Regions from separate parts of the Alsobacter sp. genome, predicted to be linked through region 2. Evidence: riboswitches for the same ligand, from Rfam matches in the RefSeq annotation. Region 2 holds a riboswitch; the other holds the start of a gene.
The links. A riboswitch is a leader RNA that binds a small molecule or an ion and turns the genes downstream of it on or off. The one in region 2 is predicted to bind thiamine pyrophosphate.

Region 1: it holds a riboswitch for thiamine pyrophosphate, as region 2 does, so the genes downstream of both, AC5JCN_RS18435 (ABC transporter permease) here and thiO (glycine oxidase ThiO) in region 2, are expected to answer to the same signal.

Annotation. Positions count from the first base shown of each region.
Region 1 is NZ_JCACDK010000018.1:749,325-764,760, reverse strand. It holds gene AC5JCN_RS18455 (hypothetical protein) at 1-63, opposite strand, end outside; gene mmsB (3-hydroxyisobutyrate dehydrogenase) at 231-1,118, opposite strand; gene AC5JCN_RS18445 (acyl-CoA dehydrogenase family protein) at 1,142-2,293, opposite strand; gene AC5JCN_RS18440 (NAD(P)/FAD-dependent oxidoreductase) at 2,642-3,850, shown strand; TPP riboswitch at 3,982-4,088, shown strand; gene AC5JCN_RS18435 (ABC transporter permease) at 4,145-4,900, shown strand; gene AC5JCN_RS18430 (ABC transporter substrate-binding protein) at 4,928-5,893, shown strand; gene AC5JCN_RS18425 (NAD(P)/FAD-dependent oxidoreductase) at 5,916-7,025, shown strand; gene AC5JCN_RS18420 (mannitol dehydrogenase family protein) at 7,054-8,535, shown strand; gene thiD (bifunctional hydroxymethylpyrimidine kinase/phosphomethylpyrimidine kinase) at 8,561-9,367, shown strand; gene AC5JCN_RS18410 (sensor histidine kinase) at 9,555-12,110, shown strand; gene tsaE (tRNA (adenosine(37)-N6)-threonylcarbamoyltransferase complex ATPase subunit type 1 TsaE) at 12,124-13,665, shown strand; gene AC5JCN_RS18400 (nucleotidyltransferase family protein) at 13,713-14,450, shown strand; gene addB (double-strand break repair protein AddB) at 14,440-15,436, shown strand, end outside.
Region 2 is NZ_JCACDK010000018.1:492,428-507,863, forward strand. It holds gene AC5JCN_RS17215 (hypothetical protein) at 196-741, shown strand; TPP riboswitch at 814-934, shown strand; gene thiO (glycine oxidase ThiO) at 1,049-2,065, shown strand; gene thiS (sulfur carrier protein ThiS) at 2,034-2,231, shown strand; gene AC5JCN_RS17230 (thiazole synthase) at 2,233-3,021, shown strand; gene AC5JCN_RS17235 (thiamine phosphate synthase) at 3,018-3,626, shown strand; gene AC5JCN_RS17240 (ThiF family adenylyltransferase) at 3,623-4,597, shown strand; gene AC5JCN_RS17245 (OsmC family protein) at 4,668-5,177, opposite strand; gene AC5JCN_RS17250 (ABC transporter ATP-binding protein) at 5,222-6,007, opposite strand; gene AC5JCN_RS17255 (ABC transporter permease) at 6,007-6,846, opposite strand; gene AC5JCN_RS17260 (aliphatic sulfonate ABC transporter substrate-binding protein) at 6,911-7,876, opposite strand; gene trmB (tRNA (guanosine(46)-N7)-methyltransferase TrmB) at 8,047-8,739, opposite strand; gene metK (methionine adenosyltransferase) at 8,744-9,943, opposite strand; gene AC5JCN_RS17275 (FadR/GntR family transcriptional regulator) at 10,336-11,073, shown strand; gene AC5JCN_RS17280 (substrate-binding domain-containing protein) at 11,236-12,189, shown strand; gene AC5JCN_RS17285 (sugar ABC transporter ATP-binding protein) at 12,242-13,744, shown strand; gene AC5JCN_RS17290 (ABC transporter permease) at 13,741-14,739, shown strand; gene AC5JCN_RS17295 (SDR family NAD(P)-dependent oxidoreductase) at 14,736-15,436, shown strand, end outside.

The DNA of each region.
Region 1 (15,436 bases), 260 kb from region 2:
CGGAATGAAAGCCGAGGATGCGAGAACGATGCCTGCGGCGGCGACGAGGGCACGAATGGTCATGACTGGTCCTCCCGGGTGCGCTTGGTTGCGCAACACGACGAGCTTAAACCAAGCAGCAGCAGAAACCAGCCGGGCAGATGACGGCACGGGCTGCGGCATCCGTCATGGCCGTCGTGTCAGGACAGGGCGGCTCGCTGCCGTTCTCCGGGAAATCGGCTTGTGCGCCCTCAGGCCGCCCCGCCGTCGCGCAGGAATCGCACGATGCCGGAAAAGTCCGAGGCTTGGAACCCGGCCTCCGCATAGGCCTCGTAGAGCGCCCGCGCATGTTCGCCCAAGGGCGTTTCCGCGCCGGAGCTCCTGGCCGCCTCCTGCGACAAGGTGAGGTCCTTCAGCATCAGCGCTGCGGCAAAGCCCGGCGCGTAGCCCTTGTTGGCGGGGCTGGCGGGCACGGGGCCGGGCACCGGGCAATAGTTCGTCAGCGACCAGCACTGGCCCGACGAGGTCGACGCCACGTCGAAGAGCGCCTGGTGGGAAAGCCCGAGCTTCTCGGCCAGCACGAAGCCCTCGCACACCGCGATCATCGAGATGCCGAGGATCATATTGTTGCAGATCTTGGCCGCCTGCCCCGCTCCGGCACCGCCGCAATGCACGGCCTTGCGGCCCATGGCAGCCAGCAGCGGCCCGGCCCGCGCGAAGGCGTCCTCCTCGCCGCCGCACATGAAGGTCAGCGTGCCCGCCGAGGCGCCGCCCACGCCGCCGGACACGGGCGCGTCGAGCGAGGCCATGCCGGCCTGCGCCGCGAGGCCGTGCGCCGCCCGCGCGCTGTCGACGTCGATGGTCGAGCAGTCGACGAAGAGCGCGCCGGGCTTTGCCGCCGCCAGCGCAGCCGGCCAAACCTGCAGCACGTGCTTGCCGGCCGGCAGCATGGTGAACACCGTGGCGGCACCCGCGCAGGCCTCCTCAAGCGAGGCGGCGGCGTGCACGCCCGCCTGCCGTGCCGCGGCGAGGCTGTCGGCGGACAGGTCGAAGCCCGTCACGGCGTGGCCGGCGCGCACGAGGTTGGCGGCCATCGGCCCGCCCATGTTGCCGAGCCCGACAAAGGCGATGTGGCTCATGCGATGTCTCCGGACAGGTGGGCTCAGCTGCCGCCGCGGCCCAGCAGCGAGCGGGCGACGATGAGGCGCATGATCTCGTTGGTGCCTTCCAGGATGCGGTGCACCCGCAGGTCCCGGACGATCTTCTCGATGCCGTATTCGGCGAGGTAGCCGTAGCCGCCGTGCAGCTGCAGGGCCATGTCGGCGACCTCGAACCCGGCATCGGTGCAGAAGCGCTTGGCCATGGCGGCCAACCGCGTCGCATCGGGGTCGCCGCCGTCCTGCGCCGCCGCCGCGCGCCAGAGGAAGGTGCGGGCGACCTCCAGCTGCGTCGCCATGTCGGCGATGCGGAACTGCAGCGCCTGGAAGTCCTGCAGCCTCTGGCCGAAGGCCTTGCGCTCGCCGGCGTAGGCGAGCGTCTTCTCCAGCGCCGCCTGCGCCCCGCCGAGCGAGCAGGCGGCGATGTTGAGCCGTCCGCCGTCGAGCCCCGACAGCGCGATCCGGAAGCCCTCGCCCTCGGCGCCCAGCCGGTTGGCCACCGGCACGCGCACGCCCTCCAGGATCACCTGCCGGGTCGGCTGGGCGTGCCAGCCCATCTTGCGCTCCTCGGCGCCAAAGGAGAGGCCGGATGTCCCCCTGGGCACGAGGATGGCCGAGATGCCGGACGGCCCCGGCCCGCCGGTACGGGCCATGACGAGGTAGAGGTCCGACACGCCGGCGCCGGAGATGAACTGCTTCACCCCGTCGAGCACGTAGTCGTCGCCGTCGCGGCGCGCCCTCGTCGTCAGCGCGGCGGCGTCGGAGCCGGAGCCGGGCTCTGTCAGGCAGTAGCTGGCGACGGCCTCCATGGTCAGGAGCGGCGGCAGGATCCGCTCGCGCAGCGCGTCGCCGGCGAATTTGTCGACGAGCGCCGCGACCATGTTGTGGATCGACAGGAAGGCGGCGACCGTCGGGCAGCCCGTCGCCAGCGCCTCCATGATAACCACCGAGTGCAGCCGCGCCATGCCGGAGCCGCCGTGCTCCTCGCGCACGGTGATGCCCGCCATCCCCAGCGCGGCCGCCTCGCGCAGCACGTCGAGCGGCAGATGGCGGTCGCGGTCCCAGTCGAGCGCATGGGGTGCCATGCGGTCGTCTGCGAAGGCTCGGGCCATGTCGCGCACCGCGGCATGGTCCTCCGAAAGCGCGAAGGACGTCATGCCCCACGGTAGGCCCGCCCCCCGACCCGCCGCAAGCCAAACGACACGGGAGCGCGGGTCTTCAGACCCGCATCGCCCTTGGGGGAAACAAGAGCGCGTCTGAAGACGCGCGCTCCGGCTTCTGGTGGACCGCGGGTCTTCAGACCCGCATCGCCCCTTGAAGGAAACAACAGCGCGTCTGAAGACGCGCGCTCCGCGCTCTGGTGGACCGCGGGTCTTCAGACCCGCATCGTCCCTTGTCGGAAACAAGAGCGCGTCTGAAGACGCGCGCTCCGCTTTCTGAAAATCTCGACAGGCGCTTCCGGGTTTGCAATGGGTCGCGCGCAATGCGTGGAAGCGGACGGGATCATGGCTGACGAGGCACCGGCGAGCGCGGACGTGGTGATTGCCGGCGGGGCGGTGACGGGCTCGTCGGTGGCGTACCATCTGGCGGCGGACCCCGGCTTCACGGGCCGCGTGGTCGTGGTGGAGAAGGACTTCACCTACAGGCACTCGGCCTCGGCGCTGTCGGCGGCCTCGATCCGCCAGCAATATTCGAGCCCCGTGAACATCCGCATCTCGCTGTTCGGCATCGCCTTCATGCGCGGCATCGGCGAGATCCTGGCTGTGGACGGCGACCACCCGGCCATCGACCTGCACGAGGGCGGCTACCTCTACCTCGCGACGGAAGCCGGCGCCCACGTGCTGCGCGAGAACCAGGCCGTGCAGCGCGAGGAGGGCGCCGACATTCTTTTCCTCGACCCGGCCGCCCTGCGCGAGCGGTTCCCCTGGCTCGCCGGCGAAGACCTCGCGGCGGGATGCTGGGGCCGCAGCGGCGAGGGCTGGTTCGACGGCTGGGCGCTGATGCAGGCCTTCCGCCGCAAGGCGCGCAGCCTCGGGGTCACCTATGTCGAAGGCGAGGTGACGGGCGTCGAGAGTGACGGAGACCGGGTCACCGCCGTCCGGCTCGCCGACGGCAGCCGCATCGCGTGCGGCGCGCTGGTCGATTGCGCCGGCGCCTCGGGCGGGCGCAGGCTGGCGGCGGAGGCGGGCATCGACCTGCCGATCCATTCCAGCAAACGCTGCATCTTCTCCTTCACCTGCCGCACGCCCATCGACAACGCCCCGCTGCTCATCGACACGTCCGGCGTCTGGGTGCGGCCCGAGGGCCGGCCGGGCCCGGACGGGCAGATGTTCATCTGCGGCGGCCCGCCCGGAGACCACGATCCCGATTCTCAGGAGTTCGAGGTCGACTGGCCGCTCTTCGAGGAGGTCTACTGGCCCGCCCTCGCCAGCCGCGTTCCCGCCTTCGAGGCGATCAGGCCGGGCCGTGCGTGGGCTGGGCACTACGACATGAACCTGCTCGACCACAACGCCATCGTCGGCCGCGCCGTCGGCACGGAGAACGTCTACGTTGCGCTCGGTTTCTCCGGCCACGGCCTGCAGCAATCGCCCGCCGTCGGCCGCGGCCTCGCCGAACTCATCGCCCACGGCCGATATCTCAGCCTCGACCTGACCCCGCTCGGCCACGAGCGCATCGTCGAGAACCGCCCGCTGCTCGAGCGAAACGTGATCTGACCCTGTTATCCCCGGCCGGAGCCGCGCTGCGGCGCCGGGAGAGGGGCCGGGCCCGTCCTGCCGCGCGCCGCTGCTGCGCTGCGTCATGCATTTGTCTTGCGTGGCGGAGGGGCGGCCTGATACGTGTCTCGCATCTCTCGTCGGGGTGCCGTTTCCACTGGAGCGGCTGAGAGGCGTCCGCCAACCCGTCGAACCTGATCCGGCTAGCACCGGCGGAGGGAACGCGAGATGGCAGGCGCAGCACGCCTTTCCCCGTCTCAGGAACAGCACAGGTCCGGCCCGCAGGGCAGGGCCATGCGCGTGGCCGACAGGCTCCTGGCAGGCGCCACGCTCGCCGGCGTCCTCCTGATCTGGGAGGCCGCGGTGCGGCTGATGGGCGTGCCCAACTACATCCTGCCGCCACCCTCGCGCATCGCCACGACGCTGGTCACGCGCTTCGACCTGATCGGCCCGCAGGCGCTCGTGACGGCGGTGGAGATCGTCTGCGGCCTTCTCGCCGGCTGCGCTGCCGGCATCCTCGCGGCGCTCGCCATGGCTCGCTGGAGCACGGTGGAGCGCGCCTTTGGGCCGCTCCTCGTCGCCACGCAGGCGTTGCCGGTCTTCGCCATCGCGCCGTTGCTCGTGGTCTGGTTCGGCTTCGGCCTCGCCTCCAAGGTGGTGATGTCGAGCCTCATCATCTTCTTCCCCGTCGCGACCAGCCTGATGGAGGGGCTGCGGCGCACCGACCGCGGCCTCGTCGACCTCGCCCGCCTCTACGGCGCGACGCCGCTGCAGACGCTGCGCCTGCTGCGCATTCCCGCTGCGCTGCCGAGCCTCGCCTCCGGCCTGCGCATCGCCGCCGCGCTCGCGCCCATCGGCGCGGTGGTCGGCGAATGGGTCGGCTCCTCCTCCGGCCTCGGCCTGCTGATGCTGCAGGCCAATGCGCGCACCCAGACCGACGTCGTCTTCGCCGCGCTCCACGTCCTCGCCCTTCTCTCCATCGCCCTCTGGATGCTGGTCGACCGCGCCACGCGCCGGCTCGTCCGCTGGGCCCCCGACACACTGCGCTGAAACGAAAAAGACCCGAAAGGAACGCCCATGCCCCCGAGGTTGCCCCTGACCCGCCGCGCGCTCGCGCCGCTGGCCGCCGGCCTTCTGGCCGGCCTCGTCGCGGCGGCACCCGCCCGCGCCGCCGACAAGCTCACCGTGCTGCTCGACTGGTTCGTGAACCCGGACCATGCGGCCCTGGTCATCGCCCGTGAGAAGGGCTTCTTCGCCAGGCAGAACCTCGACGTGACGCTGATCGAGCCGGCAGATCCCTCGGCGCCGCCGCGCCTCCTCGCCGCCGGGCAGGGCGACATCGCGGTGTCCTACCAGCCCAACCTCTACACGCAGGTGCAGGAGGGGCTGCCGGTGATCCGCGTCGGCACGGCGGTGGCGACCCCGCTCAACAGCCTCGTCGTGCTGAAGGACGGGCCGATCAAGTCGCTTGCCGACCTCAAGGGCAAGACCGTCGGCTATTCCATCGCCGGCTTCGAGGAAGCGCTGCTGGGCACGATGCTCTCCTCCGCCGGGCTGTCGCTCTCCGACGTGAAGCTCGTCAACGTCAACTTCTCGCTGACCCCGGCCCTGATGTCGGGGCAGGTGGACGCGGTGATCGGCGCCTTCCGGAACTTCGAGCTGACAGACCTCAAGCTCAACGGCAAGGAGGGCCGCGCCTTCTATCCGGAAGAGAACGGCGTTCCGCCCTATGACGAGCTGATCTTCCTGACCAAGCAGGACCGGGCGAAGGATCCAGCAGTCCGCCGCTTCCTGGACGCGCTCGAGGCGGCCACGGTATGGATCCTCAACAATCCCGACGAGGCCTGGCAGGTGTTCAAGGCGACCGACCCCAAGCTCGACGACACGCTGAACCGGCAGGCCTGGATCGACACGCTGCCCCGGCTGGCGGCCAGCCCGGCCGCCGTCGACGATCGCCGGTACGAGCGGTTCGGTGCCTTCATGAAGGACAAGGGCCTGATCAAGACGGTCGAGCCGGTCGGGCGCTACGTCGCCGGCCGGTGAGAAGCGGACAGGGGAGGAGCGCGTGGCAGCCGAGCCGGACATCGACGCCCTCGTCGTCGGCGCGGGCGTGGTCGGCCTCGCCATCGCCCGCGAGCTGGCGCTCGGCGGCCGCAGCGTCGTCATCCTAGACGCCGCGGACGGCATCGGCACGGAGACCTCGTCGCGCAACAGCGAGGTCATCCATGCCGGGCTCTACTACCCGCCCGGCAGCCTGAAGGCGCGGCTCTGCGTCGAGGGCCGCCATGCCCTCTACGCCTATTGCGACGCGCATGGCGTTCCCTACCGCCGCTGCGGCAAGCTGATCGTGGCGGCAGAGGAGAGCGAGGTTCCGGGCATCGAGGCCATCCTGCGCCGGGGCCTCCAGAACGGGTGCGACGACCTCGCCATGATCCTGGGCGCGCAGGCCCGGGCGATGGAGCCGGCGCTGGCCGCCGTCGCGGCCCTGCATTCACCCTCCACCGGCATCGTCGACAGCCATGCCTTCATGCTCGCCTTGCTCGGCGACGCCGAGGCCGCGGGGGCCGCGCTGGCGCTGAACACGCCCTTCCTCCGGGCCGAGGCGACAGGGACGCTGTTCGACGTACACACCGGCGGCGCCGAGCCGATGCGGCTCACCGCGGGGATCCTCGTCAACTCCGCCGGACTGCATGCCTCGCGGGTGGCGGGCGGCATCGCCGGACTGGGAGCAGCCCACATCCCCGAAACCCGCTACGCCCGCGGGTGCTATTTCGTGCTGGCGGGGCGCGCCCCGTTCAGCCGGCTGATCTACCCCGCGCCCGTAGCCCACGGCCTCGGCGTGCACCTGACGCTGGACCTCGCCGGGCAGGCCCGCTTCGGGCCGGATGTCGAATGGATCGAGGGCATCGACTACACCGTCGATCCGCGCCGGGGCGAGGGCTTCGACGCGGCGATCCGGCGCTACTGGCCGTCCCTGCCGCAGGGCGCGCTGTCGCCGGGCTATGCCGGCATCCGCCCCAAGATCGGGACGCCTGACGCTCCCGCGCCGGACTTCCGCATCGACGGACCGGAGGCGCATGGTGTACCGGGCCTCGTCAACCTGTTCGGCATCGAGAGCCCTGGCCTGACCGCTTCGCTCGCCCTGGCCCGCGAGGTGGCCGCGAGGCTCGCCTGATCGTCCTATCCCGGCTGGAACCACCGCCATGCGCCTGTCGAGCTCCACACTGTCCCGCATCCCGGCCGCCACGGCGCGCCCGGCCTATGATCGCGCCGCGGTGCGCACGGGCATCGTCCATCTCGGCATCGGAGCCTTCCACCGCGCCCACCAGGCCGTCTACACGGACGATGCGCTGGCGGCGGGCGACCTCGGCTGGGGAATCGTCGGCGCCAGCCTGCGCTCCCCCGATACGGCCGATGCGCTGAACCCGCAGGACGGCCTCTACGCGCTCTCCGTCCGCAGCGGCGAGGGGGAGCGCCTGCGTGTCGTCGGCTCGGTTCGGAGGGTTATGGTGGCGCCGGAGGATCCCGAGGCGCTCCTGCAGCTGATGGCGGCGCCGAAGGTCCGCATCGTCTCGCTGACGGTGACCGAGAAGGGCTATTGCCACGACCCCGCCACCGGCCGCCTGCGCGAGGATCATCCCGACATCCTCGCCGACCTCGCTTCGCCCTCCACGCCACGCTCGGCTCCGGGGCTGATCGTCGAGGCTCTCGCCCGCCGGCTCGCTGCCGGCCTGCCGCCCTTCACCGTGCTCACCTGCGACAACCTTCCCGCCAACGGGGAAACCGTCCACCGCGTGCTCTCGCGCTACGCCGCGCTGCGCGATCCCGAGCTCGGCCGCCATGTCGAGGGCGGCGTCGCCTGCCCGTCCACCATGGTCGACCGCATCGTCCCCGCCACCACCGACGAGGACCGCGACCGCATCGCCGCCGCGCTCGGCCTGCGCGACGCCTGGCCCATCGTCACCGAGCCCTACACGCAATGGGTGATCGAGGACCGCTTCCCGCAGGGGCGGCCGGACTGGGCCGCCGCCGGCGCCACCTTCACCGCGGACGTCGCGGCCTGGGAGGCCATGAAGCTGCGCCTGCTCAACGGCTCGCACTCCTCGCTCGCCTATCTCGGCTATCTCTGCGGCTGCGAGACGGTGGCCGACGCCATGGCCGAGCCGGAGATCGCCCACCATGTCGGCGCCCTCATGGACGAGGTGGCGCCGACGCTGCGCGTGCCTGCGGGCGCCGACGTGCCGGACTACCGGGCCCGCCTCGTGGCGCGCTTCCGCAATCCCGCGCTGCGGCACCGGACGTGGCAGATCGCTATGGACGGCTCGCAGAAGCTGCCGCAGCGGCTGCTCGGCTCGGTCCGCGACCGGCTGGCGGCCCAGGCGCCCATCCCCCGCCTCGCGCTGGGTGTCGCAGGCTGGATGCGCTACGTCGCGGGTTTCGACGAGGCGGGGCGGCCGATCGACGTGCGCGACCCCCTCGCCGCGGAGCTGCGGCGCATCGCCGACGCGGCAGGCGGCAATGCCGGGGCGATGGCGCGCGGCCTGATGGGCGTGAAGTCGGTGTTCGGCGACGACCTTCCGGCGGATCCACGATTTACCGGCCCGGTCACGGCCGCCCTGGAAAGCCTGCTGCGCGACGGCGTGCGCGCCACCCTCTCCCGCATGAAGGGCGGAGCCCCGACATGATGGACATCAGCGGAGCACGACCGGAATGAGCCACACGACCCCCATCGCCGTCACCATCGCCGGATCCGATTCCGGCGGCGGAGCCGGCGTCCAGGCCGATCTGAAGACGTTCTCGGCGCTGGGCGTCTATGGCGCGAGCGTCCTCACCGCGCTCACCGCGCAGAACACGCTGGGCGTCCAGGGCATCCACGACGTTCCCGCCGAGTTCGTCGCGCAACAGATCGATTCCGTGTTCTCCGACCTGCGGGTTGCGGCCGTGAAGATCGGCATGCTGTCGCGCACCGGCGTGATCGAAGCCGTCGCGGCGGGGCTCGACCGGCACAAGGCCCGCAACGTGGTGCTCGACCCCGTGATGGTGGCGACCAGCGGCGACAGGCTGCTGTCGCCGGACGCGGTGGAGGCGATCCGATCCGTCCTGATGCCGCGTGCCCTGCTGGTCACGCCCAACCTGCCGGAGGCCGCAGCGCTGCTCGACAGCGGCATCGCCACGACCGAGGCCGAGGTCAGGCGCCAGGGCGAGGCCATCCTGGCGCTCGGCGCCCGTTCGGTGCTGATGAAGGGTGGCCACGGCACATCCGCGGAAAGCGTCGACCTGCTGGTCGCCCGCGACGGGATCGAGCGGCTCGCCGCCCCGCGCGTCGCGACCCGCAACACGCACGGCACGGGCTGCACGCTCTCGGCCGCCATCGCGGCGGGTCTTGCCCGCGGGCTCGGGCTGCGCGAGGCCGTGGTCGAGGCCAAGGCCTATGTTCAGGCGGCCATCGGCGCCGCCGACACGTTGTCGATCGGCGCAGGGCATGGCCCGGTGCACCACTTCCACGCGTGGTGGTGACCTGCGGACGCGGCTCGGGCGCGTCCGTACATCTGCTTGTTGCAGAACCGATACAGCCTCGAACTTACCCCTTCGGTGGCAGGGTGGTACGCCCTTCATGGCTCGTTAACCACTTCCGGGCGGAGTCAGCACAGGGGTATTGTGGCGACGATTCGCGGCGACCGCGGCCGGTCGCCGGCTGGTCGCCATGGCTGCGGCAGCGAGAGGGCATGACGGGATGGCCGGAGAGGGGCAGGTGGCATCGGCGTGCCTGAAAGCCGCCCTCGCCGCACCCCGCGTGCTCCGAAGCACCTTCCTCCGGCTGTCCGCCGGGGTGGCGCCCGCCGCGCTCCTTGCCGCCGAGGCGCGCGCGACGACGATCTACGAAAAGATTGCCCGCCTGCCGACGCGGGTGGACCCGACCGGCGCCTTTGGCCTCGCCATCTTCCTCGGCCTCGTCATCTTCGCCACGACCACCGCCCTCATCCACATGCGCCAGCGCCGGCGCTGGATGGAGCGCGAGGCCGCGCTGGCGGCCGAGAACGCCGACCTCAGGGCGCGCGGCGATCGCGCCGACGTGCTCCTGGCGGCCGAGCCGCAGATCGTCGTGGCCTGGGGCGGGCGCACCGGCGAGCCCGAGATCGAGGGCGACATCGCGCTCGTCGCCGAAAGTGGCCAGCCGCGCAGGGTGCTCACTTTCGGGTCATGGCTCGCCGCCGACAAGGCTCAGGCCGCCGAGACCGCCGTCGACCGGCTGAAGGAGCGCGGCGAGGCGTTCCGCATGACGGTGCGCAGCTCCGCCGACCGCGTCCTCGAGATCGAGGGGCGGCCGGTGATGGGCCGGGCCGTGCTGCGCATCCGCGAGATCTCCGGCGACCGGCTCGACCTGCTGCGCCTGACCGAGCAGCACGTGCAGGCGGCGGGCGAACTCGCGGCGCTGCGACAGATGATCGACGCCGTCCCCCAGCCCATGTGGCTGCGCGATCCCGAGGGACGCATTGCCTGGGTCAACGCCGCCTACGTCGAAGCCGTCGAGGGGTCGGCGCCCCAGGACGTGGCGGCCGCGGGCGTCGAACTCCTCGAGCGCCATGCGCGCGACGAGGCGCAGCGTGCGCGCCAGCGCGAGGGCCAGTACCACGCCCGCGTGCCCGTGGTCGTCGCCGGCCAGCGCCGCCTCTTCGACGTGGTGGAGCGCAATGCGGCGCAGGGCTCCGTCGGCGTGGCCGTGGACGTGACCGACCTCGGCATGGCGCAGGCGGAACTGAACCGGCAGGCGCAGGCCCATTCCGCGACGCTGGACCAGATCCCGACCGCCGTCGCGATCTTCGACGCCGGCAAGCGCCTGCGCTTCTGCAACGCCGCCTATCGCGATCTGTGGCAGCTCGACGAGACCTTTATCGAGGCCAAGCCCACCCACAGCGAGATCCTCGACCGCCTGCGGCATGCGCGCGTCCTGCCGGAGGAGGCGGACTACCGCAAGTGGAAGACCGCGGTGCTGGAGACCTATGGCACGACCGAGACGCAGGTCGTCTCCTGGTACCTGCCGGACGGGCGCACGCTGCGAGTCGTCACCAACCTCAATCCGGACGGCGGCTCGACCTACCTCTTCGACGACGTCACCGAGCGCTTCCAGATCGAGACCCGGTTCAACTCGCTGGTGCGCGTGCAGGGCGAGACGCTCGACACGCTCAAGGAAGGCGTCGCCGTGTTCGGCATGGATGGCCGGCTGACGCTCGCCAACCCGGCCTTCTCGGCGATGTGGCGGCTCGAGGCCGACATCGCCGCCAAGCGCCCGCACATCGACGCGGTGATCTCCGCCGCCCGCCGGCTGCACCCCGACGACCAGACCTGGAACGCGGTGCGCGCCGCCGTGACCGGGCTGCACGACATCCGCCAGACCTTCGGCATGCGCCTCGCCCGGGTCGATGGCACGGTGCTCGACTGTGCGGCGGCGCCGCTGCCGGACGGCGCGACGCTGATCACCTTCCTCGACATGACCGCGAGCGTGAACGTCGAGCGGGCCCTGACCGAGCGCAACGACGCGCTGGAACGCGCCGGCGAGCTGCGCGAGAGCTTCGTCCACCACGTGTCCTATGAGCTGCGCTCGCCGCTCACCAACGTCATCGGCTTCACCCAGCTGCTGGCGGAGGGCACTGTGGGCCCGCTGAACGCCCGGCAGAAGGACTATGCCGGCCACATCCTGCGGTCCTCAGCCGCCCTTCTCGCCATCATCGACGACATTCTCGACCTCGCCACCATCGACCGCGGCGCCATCGAGCTGCAGCTCGAGCCGGTCGACATCCGCGAGACCATCAGCGCGGCGGTGCAGGGCGTCCAGGACCGCCTGGCCGAATCGAAGATCCGCCTCGTCGTCGATGCGCCTCCCTCCGTCGGGCGCATGATCGCCGACGGCAAGCGGCTGCGGCAGATCCTCTTCAACCTGCTGTCGAACGCCATCGGCTTCTCGCAGGAGGGCCAGACCGTCACCGTCACCGCCGTGCGGTCCGACGAGGCGGTCACCTTCAGGGTGCGCGACGAGGGCCGGGGCATCCCGCCCGAGCTGCTGCCGCGCGTCTTCGACCGCTTCGAGAGCCACACCAAGGGTTCGGCGCACCGGGGGGTGGGCCTGGGCCTGTCGATCGTGCAATCCTTCGTCGAGCTGCATGGCGGCACGGTCGACATCCAGTCCGCTCCTGGCCGGGGCACGGTGGTGACCTGCACCTTTCCCGTGAACGGGCAGCCGAGCCGCGTCGCCGCCGAGTGAGGAGACACCGCCGATGAGCGATGCGCCGGCGCCCCTGCCCCGTTCGGCCTGGACGGTGCCGCTGGACGACGAGGCCGCCACTGCGGGGCTCGCCCGCCGCCTCGCCGCCATCGTCGGGCCGGGCGATCTCGTCACGCTTTCCGGCGACCTCGGCGCGGGCAAGACGGCCTTTGCGCGGGCCATGATCCGCACGCTGGCCGACGACCCCGCGCTGGAGGTGCCGAGCCCCACCTTCACGCTGATGCAGCTCTACGCCACGCCGCGCTTTCCCGTCGTGCATGCCGACCTCTACCGCATCTCCGGTGCCGACGAGCTGGCCGAGCTCGGCTGGGAGGAGGCGGCGGAGGATTCGGTCGTGCTCGTCGAGTGGCCGGAGCGCGTGCCCTTCCTCACCGGCGCCGAGCGGCTCGACGTTGCGCTCAAGCTGAAGCCCGGCGGCGAGGACGGCGAGCGCGTCGCCACCGTCACCGGCTTCGGCCCGTGGGCGCAGCGCGTGACCCTGGCACGCGCCGTCGCCGAGGTCCTCGACCGCGCCGGATGGCAGGATGCGACGCGCACCCACGTCCAGGGCGATGCGTCCACCCGCCTCTACGAGCGGCTGACACGGGGCCAGGAGACGCGGATCCTGATGATTTCGCCGCCTCGCCCGCCGGGACCGCCGGTGCGGATGGGCAAGCCCTATCCTGCCATCGCCCGCCTCTCCGACACGGTCCACGCCTTCGTCGGCATGGACAACGGCCTGCGCGCACAGGGCATTTCCGTGCCCGCCATCTACGAGGGCGACCTCGAGGCCGGCGTTCTGTTGATCGAGGATCTCGGCACGGAAGGTGTCGTCGACGAGAACGGGCCGATCCCGGATCGCTACGCCGAGGCCGTCGCGGTGCTGGCCCACCTGCATGGGCGCGACCTTCCCGAAAGCGTCCCGGTCGAGAGTGGGCGCGAGCACGTGATCCCGCCCTATGACATCGACGCGCTGCTGATCGAGGCCGAGCTGGCGCTCGACTGGTACATGCCGCACATCGTCGGCACGACGCCGTCGGGTTCCGCCCGCAGCACCTTCGTGGCGCTGTGGAAGACGGCACTGGAGCCGCTGCAGGCACGGCGCACCTGGACGCTGCGCGACATGCACTCGCCCAACATCCTCTGGCAGCCGCTGCGCCAGGGCATGGCACGGGCCGCCATCATCGACTTCCAGGACGCCGTGCTGGGCCATCCAGCCTACGACCTCGCGGCTTTGCTGCAGGATGCGCGCGTGGACGTGCCGCAGGCGCTGGAGCTGAAGCTGCTCGGGCAGTATGCGCGGCTGCGCACTGCCGCCGACCCGGCCTTCGACATGGCGGCCTTCGCGCAGGCCTATGCGGTGATGGGGGCGCAGCGGAACACCAAAATCCTCGGCACCTTTACCCGCCTCGACCGGCGCGACGGCAAGCCCGACTATCTCAGGCACCTTCCGCGCATCGAGGGATATGTCAGGCGCAATCTCGCCCATCCCGTTCTGTCCGGCCTGAAGGGATGGTATGAAGCGAATCTGCCGTCGCTCTTCGCGGCGCAGTGAACCCGGGCGCCGCGCCGCCCGCCGCATCGTCCCATTCCGGCCGCCCCATGACAGCCCGTTCCCGATCCGTCGTGCCCGCCCGCGCCATGGTGCTCGCCGCGGGCCTGGGGACGCGCATGCGCCCGATCACCGAGCGCATCCCCAAGCCGCTGGTGCGCGTCGCCGGCAAGACGCTGCTCGACCACAACCTCGACCCGCTGGCGGAAGCGGGGGTGGAGCTGGCGGTCGTCAACGTCCACCATTTCGCCGACCAGATGCTGGCGCACCTCGCCGAGCGCCGCCGCCCGCGCATCGTGATCTCGGACGAACGCGAGGCGCTGCTGGATTCCGGCGGCGGCGTGAAGAAGGCGCTGCCGCATCTCGGGTCCGGGCCTTTCTTCGTGCTGAACGCCGACAGTTTCTGGATCGACGGGCCCATCTCCAACCTCGCGCGCCTCGCCGGGCATTTCGACCCCGGCCGCCAGGACGTGCTGCTGCTCGTCGCCTCCACGGCGGCGTCCACCGGCTATGACGGCATCGGCGACTTCCAGATGGACGCGCAGGGCCGGCTTCGCCGGCGCGTGGAACGCGAGGTGGTGCCCTTCGTCTATGCCGGCGCAGCCATCCTGAAGCCGGACCTCTTCGACGGGACCCCGGACGGCGCGTTCTCGCTGAACCTCGTCTTCAACCGCGCCGCCGAGGCGGGGCGGCTCTACGGGCTCAGGCTCGACGGGCTCTGGCTGCATGTCGGCACACCGGAGGCCATCGGCCTCGCAGAAACGAAGATCGCCGCCAGTGTCCGCTGACAATTCCGCGCCGGCGCACCGGGCGGTGCCGCGCGTCTTCACCATCTCGCCGGGCGTCCCGTTCCTCCCCGCCCTGGCCGACGCGATCGTGGCCGGGACGCTGGTGCCCGGCTGGCCCGTGGCGGGCGATCCCCTCTCGCTGTCGGAAGGCACCGTCTACCTGCCGACGCGCCGCGCCGCGCGGGCCCTCGCGACGCTTCTGGCCGACCGGGCAGGAGGCGATGCCGTGCTCCTGCCGCGCATCGTGCCGCTGGGCGACGTCGACGAGGCAGAGGAGAACCTGCTGCTGGACGGCATCGGAGACGGCCTTGCCGCCGACCTGTCCCTGCCGCCCGAGGTGGGCGAGACGGCCCGCCGGCTGGCGCTGGCCGAGCTCATCCTCGCCTGGGCGCGGCAGGTGGACCGGGCGATGTTGCGCCTGCGTCCGGAGGAACCGCTGCTCGTCCCGGCCTCTCCGGCCGACGCGCTGGCGCTGGCGGGGGATCTCGGGCGGCTGATCGATTCGCTCTCCATCCACGGCCGCACCTGCGACGACGTGCACCGCCTCGTGCCGGACGAATTCGGCGCCTACTGGCGCATCACGCGCGACTTCCTCGCCATCGCCGCCGACGCCTGGCCCAAGCTCTGCCAGGAGCGCGGCGTTATGGACGGCGCTATGCGGCGCTACCTGATCCTGACCCGCGAGGCCGGGCGCCTCGACCGGGACCGGCCGGCGGCGCCGGTGATCGCGGCCGGCTCGACGGGCTCGATGCCCGCCACCGCCACGCTGTTGGCCGCAATTTCCCGCCTGCCACGGGGCGCCGTGGTGCTGCCGGGGCTGGATACCCACCTCGACGAGAGTTCCTGGCAGGCGGTCCTCGCCCCCACCGAGTTCGGCGTCGACGGCCATCCCGGCCACCCGCAGGCCATCCTAGCCCGCCTCGTCCAGCGCTTCGGGCTCGAGCGCGCCGACGTGCGCCTGCTCGGCACGCCCGACCCCGCACTGG
Region 2 (15,436 bases):
TCCGGGGGAGGTTTCGTCAGAGCGGGTTGCCGGATGCGTCAATGCGCGAGACGACGATACGCGGCAACCCTTCATCCCGTTCCCGCTACACGGCTGCGTGAACGCTGCCATGCGTGAGGTGCTTCACAGCGCACCCCCGCCCAATTCGCGACCATCCTCCCACGCCGGGCTGTCCGGCGTCGGCAGGAGGCTCAAATGGCCCGCACCCGGCTCACCCTCGCCCGCCCCGGCCGGTCGTCCTCGGCCCCGGGCCTCCTGCCCCCCTTTCTCCTGCCGCTCGCGATCCTCGGCAGCCTTGCCGCGGCCCGGCCCGTGCCGGCCTCGGCCGCCGCAGCGCCGCAGCACCTCGTCTATGTCGCAGCGCTTGCCGCCGACGGCACGGTGACGGACGAGCGGAGCATCGGCTGCGATCTCGCCTTGCCCTGTGAGGTGGTGCTGCCGGTCGGTGACGGCACGGTGATGCTGCGCCTCTTCGCCGAGGATGCGAGCGGCGTCAGCCTCTCCCCGATCGTGGAGGATGGCGATGGCCGCCTTGCCCGGGGGCGTCGCCAGGACATCGCCTGGGGCCGCAGCCGCTCGATCCAGGCGACCGTCCCCGTGCGCGCCCTCGCGGAAACCGGCGGCGACGGGCTCTTCGACCGCGGCCTGCGCGAGGACCTGCCGCCGCACGCCACGCTGCTCGTGGCGGTCACGCAGGCTGCATCGCCCGGCGAAGCGAAAGTGACGCTCGCCGCGCAGTGATATGCCCAGCGGCGATGCGCTGTCCCGGGCCCCGCCTTCGCTTGACGCGGTGCATGGCCGAGCCTAGTTTCCGGTCACAACCAGGGGAGCCCCGACAGGGGGCTGAGAGGTCACCAGGGCGCCTGCGCCGCGTGACGACCCTTCGAACCTGATCCAGGTCACACTGGCGTAGGGACGGTCGTGCAGGCAGCCACTCCCAAAGAGAAAGCTCCTCCCGCCGGTCCCTCCGGCCAGGGCGCCTGACAGGCGTGCGGGAGGAACCGGGCGTGCGAGACTTTGCCTGCGCCTTGAAGACGGGATGCACGCCGTGAGCGGCGCTCCCGTCCGCATCGTCGGCGCCGGCGTGGCCGGCCTTGCTTGCGCGCTGACGCTGGCCGAGCGAGGCGTCCCGGTCGAGGTCATCGACCATGGCGAGCGGCTCGGCGCGCGGTCGTGCTCCTGGTATGCCGGCGGCATGCTCGCTCCGTGGTGCGAGGCCGAGAGCGCGGAGGAGACGGTCGTGCGCCTCGGCATCGAGGCGCTCTCCTGGTGGAAGCAGCGCCATCCCGGCACGGTGTCCCTCGGCAGCCTCGTCATCGCGCCCGACCGCGACACCGGTGAGCTCACCCGCTTCGCGCGCCGCACGTCCGGCTTTGAATGGGCGGACGGAGACCGGGTGGCGGAGCTCGAGCCGGACCTCGCCGGCCGTTTCCGAAAGGCGCTGTTCTTCCCCGACGAGGCGCATCTCGATCCGCGCGCCGCGCTGGCCTCGCTGGCGCAGGCGCTGGCAGCCCGCGGCGTCCCCGTGCGCTTCGGGACCGGGGCGGGCGACTTGCCTCCCGCCGCCCTCACCGTCGACTGCCGCGGCTTCGCCGCGCGCGACGCCCTCCCCGACCTGCGTGGCGTCAAGGGCGAGATGGTGGTGGTGCGGACGCCGGAGGTCGCCATCTCCCGCCCCGTGCGGATGCTGCACCCCCGCTTCCCGCTCTACATCGTGCCGCGCGGCGACGGCGTCTACATGATCGGCGCCACCATGATCGAGAGCGAGGAGCGCGGACGCGTGACGCTGCGCTCCGCCATGGAGCTCCTCGGCGCCGCCTATGCCCTGCATCCCGCCTTTGCCGAGGCCGAGATCCTCGAGATGGGCGCCGACGTGCGCCCCGCCTTTCCCGACAACCTGCCCCGCGTGCGCCGCCATGGCCGCACGCTCTACGCCAATGGCCTCTTCCGGCACGGCTTCCTGCTGTCACCCGCTTTGGCGCGGATGACGGCGGACGCCGTCCTCGACCCCGGCCAGGTCCCGGAGCTGATGGATGAAAATCACGGTGAACGAAGAAGCGCTTGAGGTGGAGGCCGGCACCCTCCAGCTCGCGCTGAACGAGCTGGGCTATGGCGATGCCGCCGTCGCCACAGCCGTGAACGGCCAGTTCGTCCCCGCCTCGCTGCGCGAACGCAGGGAGATCTCCGAGGGCGACAGGATCGAGATCCTCGCACCCATGCAGGGAGGCTGACATGCCCTCCGACACCCAGCTCGAGGTCTACGGGACGCCGCTGCGCTCGCGGCTGTTCCTCGGCACCGCGCAATATCCCTCGCCCGCCATCCTCGCGGAGGCCGTCAAGGTCTCCGGCACGGAGGTCGTCACCGTCTCGCTGCGCCGGGAATCAGGCGCGCAGCGCGCCGGCCAGGGCTTCTGGCAGCTGATCCGCGACCTCAGGGTGCGCGTGCTGCCCAACACCGCCGGCAGCCATTCGGTGAAGGAAGCGGTGACGACCGCCCACATGGCGCGCGAGCTGTTCGACACGCCCTGGATCAAGCTGGAGGTGATCGGCGAGGCCGACACGCTGCAGCCCGACGTGTTCGGCCTCGTCGAGGCGGCGCGTATTCTCTCCGAGGACGGCTTCCAGGTCTTCCCCTACACCACCGAGGACCTCGTCGTGTGCGACAGGCTGGTGGAGGCGGGCTGCAGGGTGCTGATGCCCTGGGGCGCGCCGATCGGCTCCGGCCGCGGGCTCAACAACGTCTTCGGGCTGAAGGCGCTGCGCGCCCGCTTCCCCGATCTTCCGCTCGTCGTCGATGCCGGGCTGGGGGTTCCCTCCCACGCCGCCCAGGTGATGGAGCTCGGCTACGACGCAGTGCTCCTCAACACGGCGGTCGCCAAGGCCGGCGACCCGGCCCGCATGGCCCTCGCCTTTGCCCGGGCGCTGGAGGCCGGCCGCGCCGGCTACGAGGCCGACCCCATGGAGCCGCGCGACATGGCCGCACCCTCCACGCCCGTCCTCGGAAAGGCTGTCTTCACGTGAACCGCCTCGATCCGTTCTACCTCATCGTGCCCGACGTCGGCTGGATCGAGCGGCTCGTGCCGCTCGGGGTCAGGCTGGTGCAGCTGCGGCTCAAGGATGCCAGTCCGGAGGAGACCCGCCGCCAGATCGCCCGTGCGAGGGAAGTCTGCACCTGGCGCGGCGCGCAGCTCGTCGTCAACGACTACTGGCGCGAGGCCATCGACCTCGGCTGCGACTATGTCCATCTCGGCCAGGAGGACCTGGCGGAGGCCGACGTGGCCGCGATCCGCAAGGCCGGCATCCGGCTCGGCGTCTCCACCCACGACGCGGACGAGCTGGACACTGCGCTGTCCGTGCAGCCGGACTACGTCGCCCTCGGCCCCGTCTATCCCACCCTGCTGAAGCAGATGCCCTGGGCGCCGCAGGGGCTCGATCGCGTGCGCGAGTGGAAGCGGCTCGTCGGCGGCGTGCCGCTGGTCGGCATTGGCGGGCTGACGCCCGAGCGCCTGCCTGGCGTCTTCGAGGCGGGGGCGGACAGCACCGCCGTCGTGACCGACATCGTCATGGCGGCCGACCCGGAGGCGCGCACGCGGGAATGGATCGCCGCGACGAGGGCCTTTGCGTGAGCGACCGATACGCCCGCCAGATGCGGCTGCCAGAGGTTGGCGAGGCCGGACAGGCCCGCATCGCCGCGGCGCGCATCCTCGTGGTGGGGGCAGGCGGGCTGGGCTGTCCGGTCCTGCAATACCTCGCCGCTGCCGGCGCAGGGCGCCTGACGATCGTTGACCACGACACGGTCGAGGAGAGCAATTTGCACCGTCAGCCGCTCTACCGCATGGCCGATCTCGGCCGGCCGAAGGCGGAGGCTGCTGCCGAGGCTATCGCCGGGCTCAATCCCGAGGTCACAGTCCAAACCCGTGTCACCCGCCTGGATCCCGCCAACGCGCCCGCGCTGGTCGCGGCGGCCGACATCGTCATCGACGCCGCCGACAGCTTCGCCGTGACCTACACACTGAGCGACGCGTGCCTGGCCGCGGGCAAGCCTCTTGTTGCCGCGTCTGTGCTGGGGCTCACCGGCTATGCCGGCGTCTTCTGCGCGGGGGCGCCGAGCGTGCGGGCCGTGTTTCCGGACCTGCCGCAGCAGGCTGCCACCTGCGCCACGGCGGGCGTCCTCGGCCCCGCCGTCGGCATGGTCGGCGCGCTGCAGGCGCAGATGGCGCTGGCGCTGGTGCTGGGGACCGAGCCGTCCCCGCTCGGCCGCATGACCACGCTCGACCTGAAGCGCTGGTCGTTCGGCGGCTTCGATTTCAGGGATGCGCCGGAACCGGCGGCCGGCGAATTCGCGCCGTTCGTCGCGGTCTCGCAGGTTTCGCCGGGCGACGTGGTGGTCGAGCTCCGCCCGGAGGACGAGGCGCCCCGCCCGGCCGCACCCGGCGCCGTCCGCGTCCTGCCGGAGGAACTCGCCGGCTGGAGCGGCTCCGTGCGCCGCGAGGCGCGTATCGTGCTGTGCTGCCGCACCGGCCTGCGCTCCTGGCGCGCGGCGTCGACCCTGCGCAAGCGGGGTTTCAGCGATCTCGCGCTGCTGGCCGCGGGCTAGGACGGACCGCGTGTCCAAAGACGCGCTCTCCTTCGCAGGCCGAAAAAGGCGGGTCTGGAGACCCGCGCTCCTATCCGCGGTTCACGGCGACGCTGAGCTCGGGCTTCCGGTTGATGGTCTGGAACACCACGCAGTAGCGCTCGGTGAGCTTGATCAGGCTGTCGACCTTCACCTGCGGCGCATCGGTGTCGATGTCGAAGGCCAGCCGGATCTCGCGGAAGCCGACGGGGGCCTCGCGGTCGACGCCGAGCGTGCCGCGAAAGTCGAGGTCTCCCTCGGCCCGCACCACGCCCTTGCGCAACTCGACGCCGAGCGCCGTGGCGACGGCCTTCAGCGTCACGCCGGCGCAGGCCACGAGCGCCTCCAGCAGCATGTCGCCGGAGCACAGCTCGGCTCCCGAGCCGCCGGTCGCGGGATGCAGCCCGGCAATGGCGAGGGCCCGGCCCGTCTCGACCTTGCAGGCGATGTGCTGGTCGTCGAGCTCGCCCTGGGCCCTGAGCGTGATGACGGCCGCGTCCGGCTCGTTCCGGTAGCGGTCCTTGATGGGGGCCTGCATGGCGCGCAGCGCTTCGGCATCCATGGTCGTCTCCTGTCGGTTCGGGAAAGGATAGGCCGCGGCGGCGGTCACCACCACAGCGAGTCGCCCTCGGCGGCGTCCTGCCGGGCTTGGGCGTTGGGGCTCTTCAGGGATCGGTCGAGCGCACCGAGGATGCGGCGCTTGGCGCGCTCGAACCCCGTCGCGAAGCGGTCGCGGGGCCGCTCGGCCCGCACGCTGATGGTCTCGTAGACGCGGCCCGGGCGCGGCTGCATCACGACCACGCGGTCGGCCAGCGTGATCGCCTCCTCCACGTCGTGGGTGACCATGACGATCGTGGGCCGGCTCTCCGCCCACAGGGCGAGCAGGTGCTCGTGCAGGCTGGCGCGGGTAAAGGCGTCCAGCGCCGAGAACGGCTCGTCCAGCAAAAGCACCTTGGGCCGCGTGACGAAGGCTCGCGCGATGGCGACGCGCTGCTGCTGGCCTCCCGAGAGCTCGCGCGGCCACCGCCCCGCATGTTCGGAGAGGCCGACGCGCCCCAGCGCCTCGGCCGTGCGCGCGCTGCGCTCGGCACGCGGCACGTCGGCGATGCCGAAGGCGACATTGCCGGCCACGGTGAGCCAGGGCAGGAGCCGGGGCTCCTGGAAGACGATGCCGACGGCGGGATGGGGCGACGCAATCACGTCGTCGTCGACCGCGATCGATCCGCCGCTCGCCGTGTCCAGCCCGGCGACGAGGCGCAGCAGCGTCGTCTTTCCGCAGCCGGAGCCGCCGATGATGGCGAGGATCTCGCCCGCCTCCACGCCGATGTCGATGCCGGCCAGCGCGCGCGTGCCGTCGGCATAGGTCTTGTCGAGGTGGCGCAGTGTCAGCATCAGAGCCTCGCGCGCACCGTGTCCTGCCAGCGCAGGACGGGCCTCGTGGCGGCCACGAGCGCGGCGTCGCAGGCCTTGCCGAGCAGCGCAAAGGCGATGATGGCAGCGAGGATGCGGTCCGGCCGGCCCATCTGCTGGCCGTCGACGAGCAGGTATCCCAGCCCCTCCGAGGCGCCCATGAACTCGGCGGCGACGACGAACATGAAGCCGAGCCCCAGCCCCGAGCGCAGCGAGATGATCCAGGACGGCAGCACGGCCGGCAGCATCACGCGCCTGACCAGCCCGAAGCCGGAGAGGCGGAAGACGCGGCCGACCTCGATCAGCTTGCGGTCGATGCCCTCGATGGCGCCGGCGACGCCGAGATAGACGGGGAAGAACACGCCGACGGCGATGAGCGCCACCTTCGACGCCTCGAAGATGCCGAGCCAGAGCAGGAACAGCGGCACCCAGGCGATGGAGGGCACCGCCCGGAGAGCCTGCAGCGTCGGGTCCATGACCGCGCGCGCCACCCTGGAGGCTCCGGCGAGTGCACCGAACACCGTACCGGCAGCCGCTCCCAGCACGAACCCCGCCAGCACACGCCAGAGCGTCGCCCAGACATGGACCCAGAGTTCGCCCGTCTCCGCCAGCTCCCAGAGGGTCGCGGCGATGCGCGAGGGTGGCGGCATCAGCCGCCCGGTGGCCAGCCCCAGCCGCACCGCGGCTTCCCAGACGAGTGCGAGCCCGAACGGCAGCAGAAGGCCGAGCCACAGCAGGCGCAAACCCGTGCCGCCGCGCGAGGCGGCAGGCGTGGCCGTGGCGCGGGGGCGCTCGGTCTCGATGGCCTGGGGAACGCTCATGCCGTGGCGGGAGGCTCGTCCTGCGGCGGCAGGAACGCCGCCGGGGCATCCTGCCGCAAGGACCTCACTGCGTCGAGGACAGGTATTTCGGCTGGATCAGCTTGGCCACCGTGGCCTTCACGTCCGCCTCGGCCGGCAGAACGCCAGCCTGCTGCAGGGCGAGGCCGGCGGCGGTGATGGTCTCGGCCTGGGGCGCGCCGATGGCGCCGTTCTTCAGATCGGTGCGCTCCAGCTGCCGGGCAATGACGGGCTCCGGCAACTTCGTCGCGGCGACGAGCACGCGGCTCACCTCCGAGGGGTTGGCCAGGGCGTATGTCCGGCCCTCCTCGTACACCTTCAGCACGCGCTTCACGATCTCCGGGTTCTCCTGCGCGAAGGCCTCGCGCACGTTCAGGACGCCCCAGGAGTTGGCGGCGGGGTTGCGGTAGAACAGTTTGGCGCCGCCCTCGATCTCGGACGCGGCCATCAGTGGGTCGAGGCCCGCCCACGCGTCGACGTCGCCGCGCTCCAGCGCCAGGCGTCCGTCGGGATGCTGCAGCAGGACGAGCTTCACGTCCTTTTCCGTCAGGCCGTTCTCGGCCAGCGCGCGCACCAGGAAGATGTGCGGGTCGGTGCCGCGCGTCACCGCGATGCGCTTGCCCTTGAGGTCGGCCACCTTGGTGATGTCCGCGCTCTTGGTGACCAGCGCCGTCCATTCCGGCCGCGAATAGACGTAGATGGACTCGATCGGGTTGCCGTTGATCTTCGCCACGAGCGCGGCAGCCCCTGCCGTGGAGCCGAAGTCGAGCGATCCCGCGTTGAGGAACTCGAGCGCCTTGTTCGACCCCAGCGACTGCACCCAGCGGATGCTGATGCCGTCCTTCTCGAACTCCTTCTCGAGCAGGCCCTTGTCCTTCAGCACGAGGCTGACGGGATTGTAGGTGGCCCAGTCGATGCGGATTTCCTTCGGCGCCTCCGCCCGGGCGGGAACGGCGAAGGCGAGGGCGGCAGCCGCGAGGCCGAGCACGGCGCGACGGTCGAACAGGGTCATGGGTCGGTCTCCCGTGAGAAAACTTTGTTTGAAAGAAAGGACGAACGGACCGGTTTGTCAAACAATTCCGCACAGCCAGCGGGAATTTACCTTATTGCACAAGGAGGATGTGAAATTGGCGGCTCCGCCAAATGCCGGGCCTGGAGGACACTGCTCCCGGCCCGCGCGCCTCACGCTCCTGTCCTCTCAAACGTCAGGTAGGACGGCGTGCGGCCCTCGCGGATGGCCTTCGCCTCGTAGCGTGTGCCCGGCCAGCCGGGGTACGGCTCGCGCCAGTCGGCCGGGCGGCGCGCGGTCCAGGCGAGGCCGGGATTCCGCGCCACATGGGCCAGGGTCCAGCCGACATAGTGGTCGATGTCGGACGCGAAGTGAAACAGTCCGCCCGGCGGCAGGAGGCGGACGAACTCGGCCACGGTCTCGTCGCCGACGAAGCGCCGCTTGTGATGGCGGCGCTTGGGCCAGGGGTCGGGGTAAAGCAGGAAGATCCGCTCGAAGGCGGCGTCCGGCAGGGCCGGCAGGAGCTTCGTCGCGTCGTCGTCCCACAGCCGGATGGTGTCGATGCCCTCCGCGTCGATCGCGGACAGCATCTTGGCCATGCCGTTGACGAAAGGCTCGCAGCCGATGAAGCCGATGCCAGGGTTGGCGCGGGCGCGGGCGAGCAGATGTTCCCCGCCGCCGAAGCCGATTTCCAGCCAGACGGCGCTCACCGGGCGCGGGAACAGCGAGGCAAGGTCGGCGACAGCTTCCGGGTCGACGCGCAATGACGGGAGCAGGTCCTCGACGAGGCTGCTCTGCTGCCCGCGCAGGCGCTTGCCCTTCCGGCGGCCGAAGAACGCGCCGGACGGGCGGTCGGTAACGGTCATGGCCTCAGCGCAGCGCGGCGCGCAGCTTGTCCACGAGGTCGGTGCGCTCCCAGCTGAAGCCGCCATCGGCTTCCGGGGCGCGGCCGAAATGGCCGTAGGAGGAGGTGCGGGCATAGATCGGCTTGTTCAGTCCGAGATGCTCGCGGATGCCCCGGGGCGTCAGGTCGACGAAGCCCTTGTCGTCCAGCACCGCCTCCAGCTTCGCCTCGTCGACGCGGCCGGTGCCGTGCAGGTCGGCATAGATCGACAGCGGGCGGGCGACGCCGATGGCATAGGAGAGCTGGATGGTGCAGCGCTCGGCGAGGCCGGCTGCGACCACGTTCTTGGCGAGATAGCGCGCCGCGTAGGCGGCTGAGCGGTCCACCTTGGTCGGATCCTTGCCGGAGAACGCGCCGCCGCCATGCGGGGCCGCGCCGCCATATGTGTCGACGATGATCTTGCGGCCGGTCAGCCCGCTGTCGCCATCGGGGCCGCCGATGACGAACTTGCCGGTCGGGTTGACGTGCCACACCGTCGACTTGTCGATCCAGCCGTCCGGCAGCGCCTCGCGGACATAGGGGTCGACCAGCGCGCGCACGTCGTGCGAGCTGAGGTTCTCGTCGAGATGCTGGGTGGAGACGACGATCTGCGTCACGCCGACGGGCTTGCCGCCCTCGTAGCGCACCGTCACCTGGCTCTTGGCGTCCGGGCCGAGCACCCGGCTCTCGCCGGAGCGCCGCGCCTGCGACAGCCGCTGCAGGATGCGGTGGGCGTAGTGGATCGGCGCCGGCATCAGGTCGGGCGTCTCCGAGCAGGCATACCCGAACATGATGCCCTGGTCGCCGGCGCCCTCGTCCTTGTTGCCGGCCTGGTCGACGCCCTGCGCGATGTCTGCGGACTGGGCGTGCAGCAGGACCTCGATGTCCGCGTCCTCCCAGTGGAAGCCGGACTGCTCGTAGCCGATGTCGCGGATCGCGAGGCGGGCGATGTGGGCGATGTAATCGCGGGTCAGCGCGGCCGGGCCACGCGTCTCGCCTGCGATCACGACCCGGTTGGTCGTGGCCAGCGTCTCGGCGGCGACGCGGATGTCCTTGGGATCCCAGCCCTGCTCGGGGCCGATCCGGAAGAAGGCGTCGACGATCTCGTCGGAGATGCGGTCGCACACCTTGTCGGGATGGCCTTCCGAGACCGACTCGCTGGTGAAGAGATAGTTGGACCGTGCCACGTGTAGCGCTCCTGAACGCATCGCCGGAGGCCTCACCGGCGACAGGTGTGGGTTGTCCGCTAACTGACAGCCCGCGTTCTTCAGGTCAAGCCGAATCGGCGGATTCGTTCGTTACTCCGAACGGTACGATGAACGAGATCGTATGCCCTTGGACTACCGGGGATGCCGGCGCACGAACCTGGGCCGCCCTGCCGGTTGTTTGGACGGGGACGGGCTCCCGAAATTCCTCAGGCAGGATCCCCGGCACTGCAATCATCCTACAATTAGAGGTTCAAAGCAGGGATAAACGATTGGAGGGCCCTCCGCCTCGCTCCCGCTAGGCCGTATTGCCCTACAATACGCTTGACTCGCCTGTCGCCGGAGCCTTAGCGTCCAGTCAGTCGGAGGTGCCCGTGACGACACTGCCAGATCTCGGCCGGGAGGGACCGCCGCAGGAACGCGGCTCGGCGGTGGACGCCGTCGTCGACGAGATCCGCAGCATGATCCGCGACCGCGGCCTGACGGTCGGCGACGCCCTGCCCTCGGAGATCGAGCTTGCCGTGATGTTCGGCGCCAGCCGCAACACCGTGCGCGAGGCGATCCGCACACTGAAGGCCTATGGCGTCGTGGAGTCTCGGCAGAAGGTCGGCGCCGTCCTGACGGACCGCCGGCAGGCCGCCGTGATGGACCTGTTCTCCTTCGCCATCGACGTCTCTGCGGAGACGTTCCGCGACATCCAGGGCTTCCGCCGCCTGATCGAGATGAATTTGGGCGACGCGCTCATCGGCGGGGCCGCGCAGGGCTTCGTCGCGGACGCGGCCGAGATCAACGACCGGCTGGCCCTCGAAACCGACCCGATCGAGGCCTCGCGCCTCGACTTCAGGTTTCACCAGACCCTCGTCGAGGCCGTCGGCAACCGCACCCTGTGCGAGATCTACGGCATTCTCGAGCCCGTCATCCGCAAGGTGATGGAGCTCGGCAAGACGCAGCGCGTCGCCATCCACCACGCCGCCGACGAGCACCGCGGCATTCTCGATGCCCTGCGCGAGGGTGACAGGCTCGCCTTCGCCTACCGCATGCACCGCCATCTCGACGCCGGGCTGCAATACATCCCGGCGGCGAAGGGAGGGCCCGGACCGGCCGGGGACTGACGCCATTTCCCTGCGCGGGCGTGCCCGGCGGGCCCGCGCGGTCGAAGCAAACCATCCGTCCCGCGGCGGAAGGCAGGACGAGCAAGGCAGGACGAGCAAGGCAGGGCGGGCGCGGGTGACCGCGCGACGACCCTGCCGGAACACACCAAGAGGAGGAAACTCATGAAACTCGCATATCTGTTGGGCGCCGTCGCGTTTGGCGCAATCGCAGTGTCCGGCGCCGCGCGCGCCGAAGAGATCGCCGTCGGCGGCATCGTGTTCCAGCAGGACATGTATTTCCGCGGCGTCCAGCTGGGCCTCGAAGCCGGCGCCAAGGACAACAAGGCGACGCTCCTGCAGGGCAATTCGGAGTCCAAGCCGGAGAAGGAGGCGAGCTTCGTCAACACCTTCGTGAGCCGCGGCGTGAAGGCGATCGTGGTCGCGCCGATCAGCGCCAAGGCGTCCGTCAAGGCTCTCCAGGCCGCCCATGACAAGGGCGTCAAGGTCGTTCTCTACGGCACCCATCTCGACGCCGACTTCCCCGTCGCCTTCATCGGCACGTCGGACGCCGACATCGGCAAGGGCACCGGCTCGGTCGCGGCTGCCTTCCTGAAGGACAAGATGGGCGGCAACGCCAACGCCAAGGTGGCACTGCTCGGCTTCCGCTCGCAGCTCCCCGAGCAGAGCGACGCCCGCACCAACGGCTTCCTCGACCAGGTCAAGGGCGTGAACGTCGTGGCCCAGCAGGATGCCTGGCTCGCCGAGAAGGCCGTGGCGGTCGCAAGCGACATCCTGACGGCCCATCCGGAGGTCAACGTGATCTACGCCGCCAACGAGGGCGGCACCGTCGGCGCCGTCCAGGCGGTGCGCCGGGCCGGCAAGCAGGGCAAGGTCTTCGTGTTCGGGACCGATGGCTCCGAGCAGCTGGCAGGCATGCTCCTCGATCCCGACAACGTTCTCGTTGCCACCACCGCCCAGCAGCCTTTCGAGGTCGGCAAGAAGGCGATGACGGCGGCGCTCGACAGTGTCGCCGGCAAGCCCGTCGAGAAGACGGTCATGGTGCCGGTGCTGCCGCTGTCGCGCATGGACAAGGCCGGCGTCGACGCCTTTCTCGCCGACGCGAAGAAGATGAAGTGAGGCAGATCCAGGCGGCGGCGGGTTTCCCGCCCGTCGCTGCCGGGAGCCGGCCATGCGCGGATCGATCGAGTTCCAGGACGTCAGCAAGGTCTACGGGGTCACGACGGCCCTCGACCGCTTTTCCTTTGCCTTCGCCCCGGGGCGCATCCACGCCCTGATGGGCAAGAACGGCTCCGGCAAGTCCACCGCGATCAAGATCCTGGCCGGCGCCACGCAGCCAACGCAGGGGCGTCTGGTCGTCAATGGCGAGCCCGCCTCCTTCTCCGGCCCCCAGGACGCGTTCGACGCCGGTGTCGTGACCGTCCACCAGGAGCTGTCGCTGGTCCCGTCCCTCTCGGTGGCCGAGAACATCTTCATGGGGCGGATGCCGGTCCGCCGCAGGCTCGGCCTCGACATCGTCGACTGGAAGGCGGCCGTGCGCCGGGCCGGCGAACTGCTGGCGCAGATGGGGATCGACATCGACCCGCGCACCCCGGCGTCCCGCCTGAGCGTCGGCCAGCAGCAGATGGTCGAGATCGTCAAGGCGATGGGATCCTCGCCCTCAGTGCTCCTGCTGGACGAGCCGACCTCGGCCCTGGCGAGCCGGGAGGTGCAGCAGCTGTTCGAGCTGTTGCGGCGGCTGCGCCAGTCAGGCGTCACCATGATCTACATCACCCACCGCATGAGCGAGCTGTTCGAGATCGCCGACACCTGCACGGTGCTGCGCGACGGCCGTCTCGTCGGAACCCTCGACATGGCGGATGCCACCCCGGCCGGGATCGTCGAGATGATGTTCGGGGACGTGGCGCGGGCCTTCCGGCCACCGCGGCGCGACGTGGCGATGTCGCAGCCCGTCCTCAGCGTGCGCGGGCTCGGCCGGGCGCATGCCTTTGAGGACGTCAGCTTCGATCTCCACCGCGGCGAAATCCTCGGCTTTGCGGGCCTGCTCGGCTCCGGCCGGTCGGAAGTCCTGCGCGCCATCTTCGGGGCCGACCCGCACGACAGCGGGACGATCACCGTGGACGGCGAGGAGATCCGCACGCCCACGCCTCCGGCGATGAAAGCGCGGGGGCTCGGCTACACCCCGGAGAACCGCAAGGAGGCGGGGCTGGTCCAGAGCCTCGCCATCCACGACAATCTGATCATGGCCAGCCTCGCGCGCATCGCGCCGGGCGGCTTCGTGACCCGCGGCCGGGAGAAGCCGTTCGTCGCAACCCAGGTGCGCGATCTCGCGATCAAGGCGCCGGACCCCATGCTGCCGGTGTCCTCCCTCTCGGGCGGCAACCAGCAGAAGGTGGTCATCGGCAACTGGCTGAACACCCAGCCCAAGGTGATGTTCTTCGACGAGCCCAGCCGCGGCGTCGACGTGCAGGCCAAGCAGCAGATCTTCGAGATCATCTGGGCCCAGGCGGCGGCCGGGCTGTCGTCCATCTTCGTCTCCAGCGAGCTCGAGGAGGTGCTGGAGGTGTGCGACCGCATCCTCGTGATGCACCACGGGCGCATCGTGGCGGAACGGTTCCCCGCCTCCACCTCGCTGGCCGAACTCTACGAAATCTGCATGCGGGGACGTGAATGAGCACCACCACCCAGACGGGCAAGGCAGAGGCGGCCGCAGGCGGCGGCGGGGCGATGCGGCTGCAGCTCTACGCCATGGAGGCGATCCTCGTCGTCCTCGTCGTCATCCTGGTGTTCACGGCGCCCGGCTTCGCCTCGCTCGGCAACCTCCTCAACGTCCTGCGCACGGTGTCCATGCTGGGCATCATCGCCTTCGGCATGACCGCCGTGATCATCAGCGGCGAGATCGACCTGTCGGTCGGCGCCGGGGTCGCGCTGGCCGGGTGCATCGTCGCCTGGGTCTGCGGGGTGCTGACGGACCCGCTCGGGCCGGTCTTGGCGGTGATCCTGGGGGCTGCCGCGGCGATCGCCGTCGGCACGCTGTCGGGCGTGTTCACCGGCAAGATCCGGCAGTGGTTCAACGTGCCGACCTTCATCACCACGCTCGCTTTGTTCACGGCGCTGCGCGGCGCCGCCAATCTGATCACCGGCGGCTTTCCGCTGACGACCTTCCCGTCCTGGTTCGACGTGCTCGGCGCGGGCGACCTCTTCGGCATTCCCGTGCCGGTCTACTTCTTCGCCGCGACCTTCGTCGCAATGCATGTCCTGATGACCTATACGCGCTTCGGACGCGCGGTTTACGCGGTGGGCGGCAATGCCGAGGCGGCCCGCCTCTCCGGCATCGACGTATTCGGCGTCAAGACCACGACCCTCGCCATCACCGGCGCGCTGACGGCGGTGAGCGGCATCCTCATCGCCTCGCAGATCGGGTCCGGCACCGGCACTACCGCCACCGGCATGGAGCTCGACGTGGTGGCCGCCACCATCATCGGCGGAACCAGCCTGTTCGGCGGCAAGGGCCGCGTCTGGGGCACCCTGCTGGGGGTCCTGTTCCTCGGCTGCCTCAGCAACGGCATGACGCTGTTGAACGTGTCCGAGTACTGGCAGTACGTCGCCCGCGGCGGGATCATCCTGGCGGCCGTCCTGATGAACCAGATCCTGGAGCGCGCGCGATGAACGACTTCACCGGCAAGGTGGCCCTGGTCACCGGCACCACGGGCATCGGCAGGGCCGTCGCCCTCCGGATCCTGCAGGGCGGGGGCCGGGTTCTGGCGGCCGGCATCGACGAGGCCGCCAATGCGGAACTGCTGCACCTCGCCGGCAGCCCGGCGTTCGTCAGCCGCCGCTGCGACGTCAGCGACCCCGGCGACGTCGAGGCGACGGTCGGCGAGGCGGCGGACCGGTTCGGCGGGCTCGACATCATCGTCAATGCCGCGGCGGTCCATCCCTTCGGCGATGTCGTGGAGACCGACCTCGAGACTTGGAACCGCTGCCTGGCGGTCAACCTGACCAGCGTCTACCTCACCGCGCATCACGGCGTGCCGCTGATGCGCCAGCGCGGCGGCGGGTCGATCGTCAACCTCTCGAGCGTCCAGGGGCATGCCTGCCAGAAGCGGGTTGCCGCCTACGCCACCTCGAAGGGGGCCGTGCATACCCTGACCCGCGCCATGGCGCTCGATCTCGCCGCCCACGGGATCCGGGTCAACTCGGTGTCGCCGGGCTCGGTCCGCACGCCCATGCTGGCCATGGCGGCGCGCACCTTCGACGGTCCCGACGCGGATGTCGACGCCACCTTCGACCGGTTTGGCGCCGCCCACCCCCTCGGGCGCATCGGCGAGCCGGAGGAGGTCGCGGAACTCGTGGCCTTCCTCGC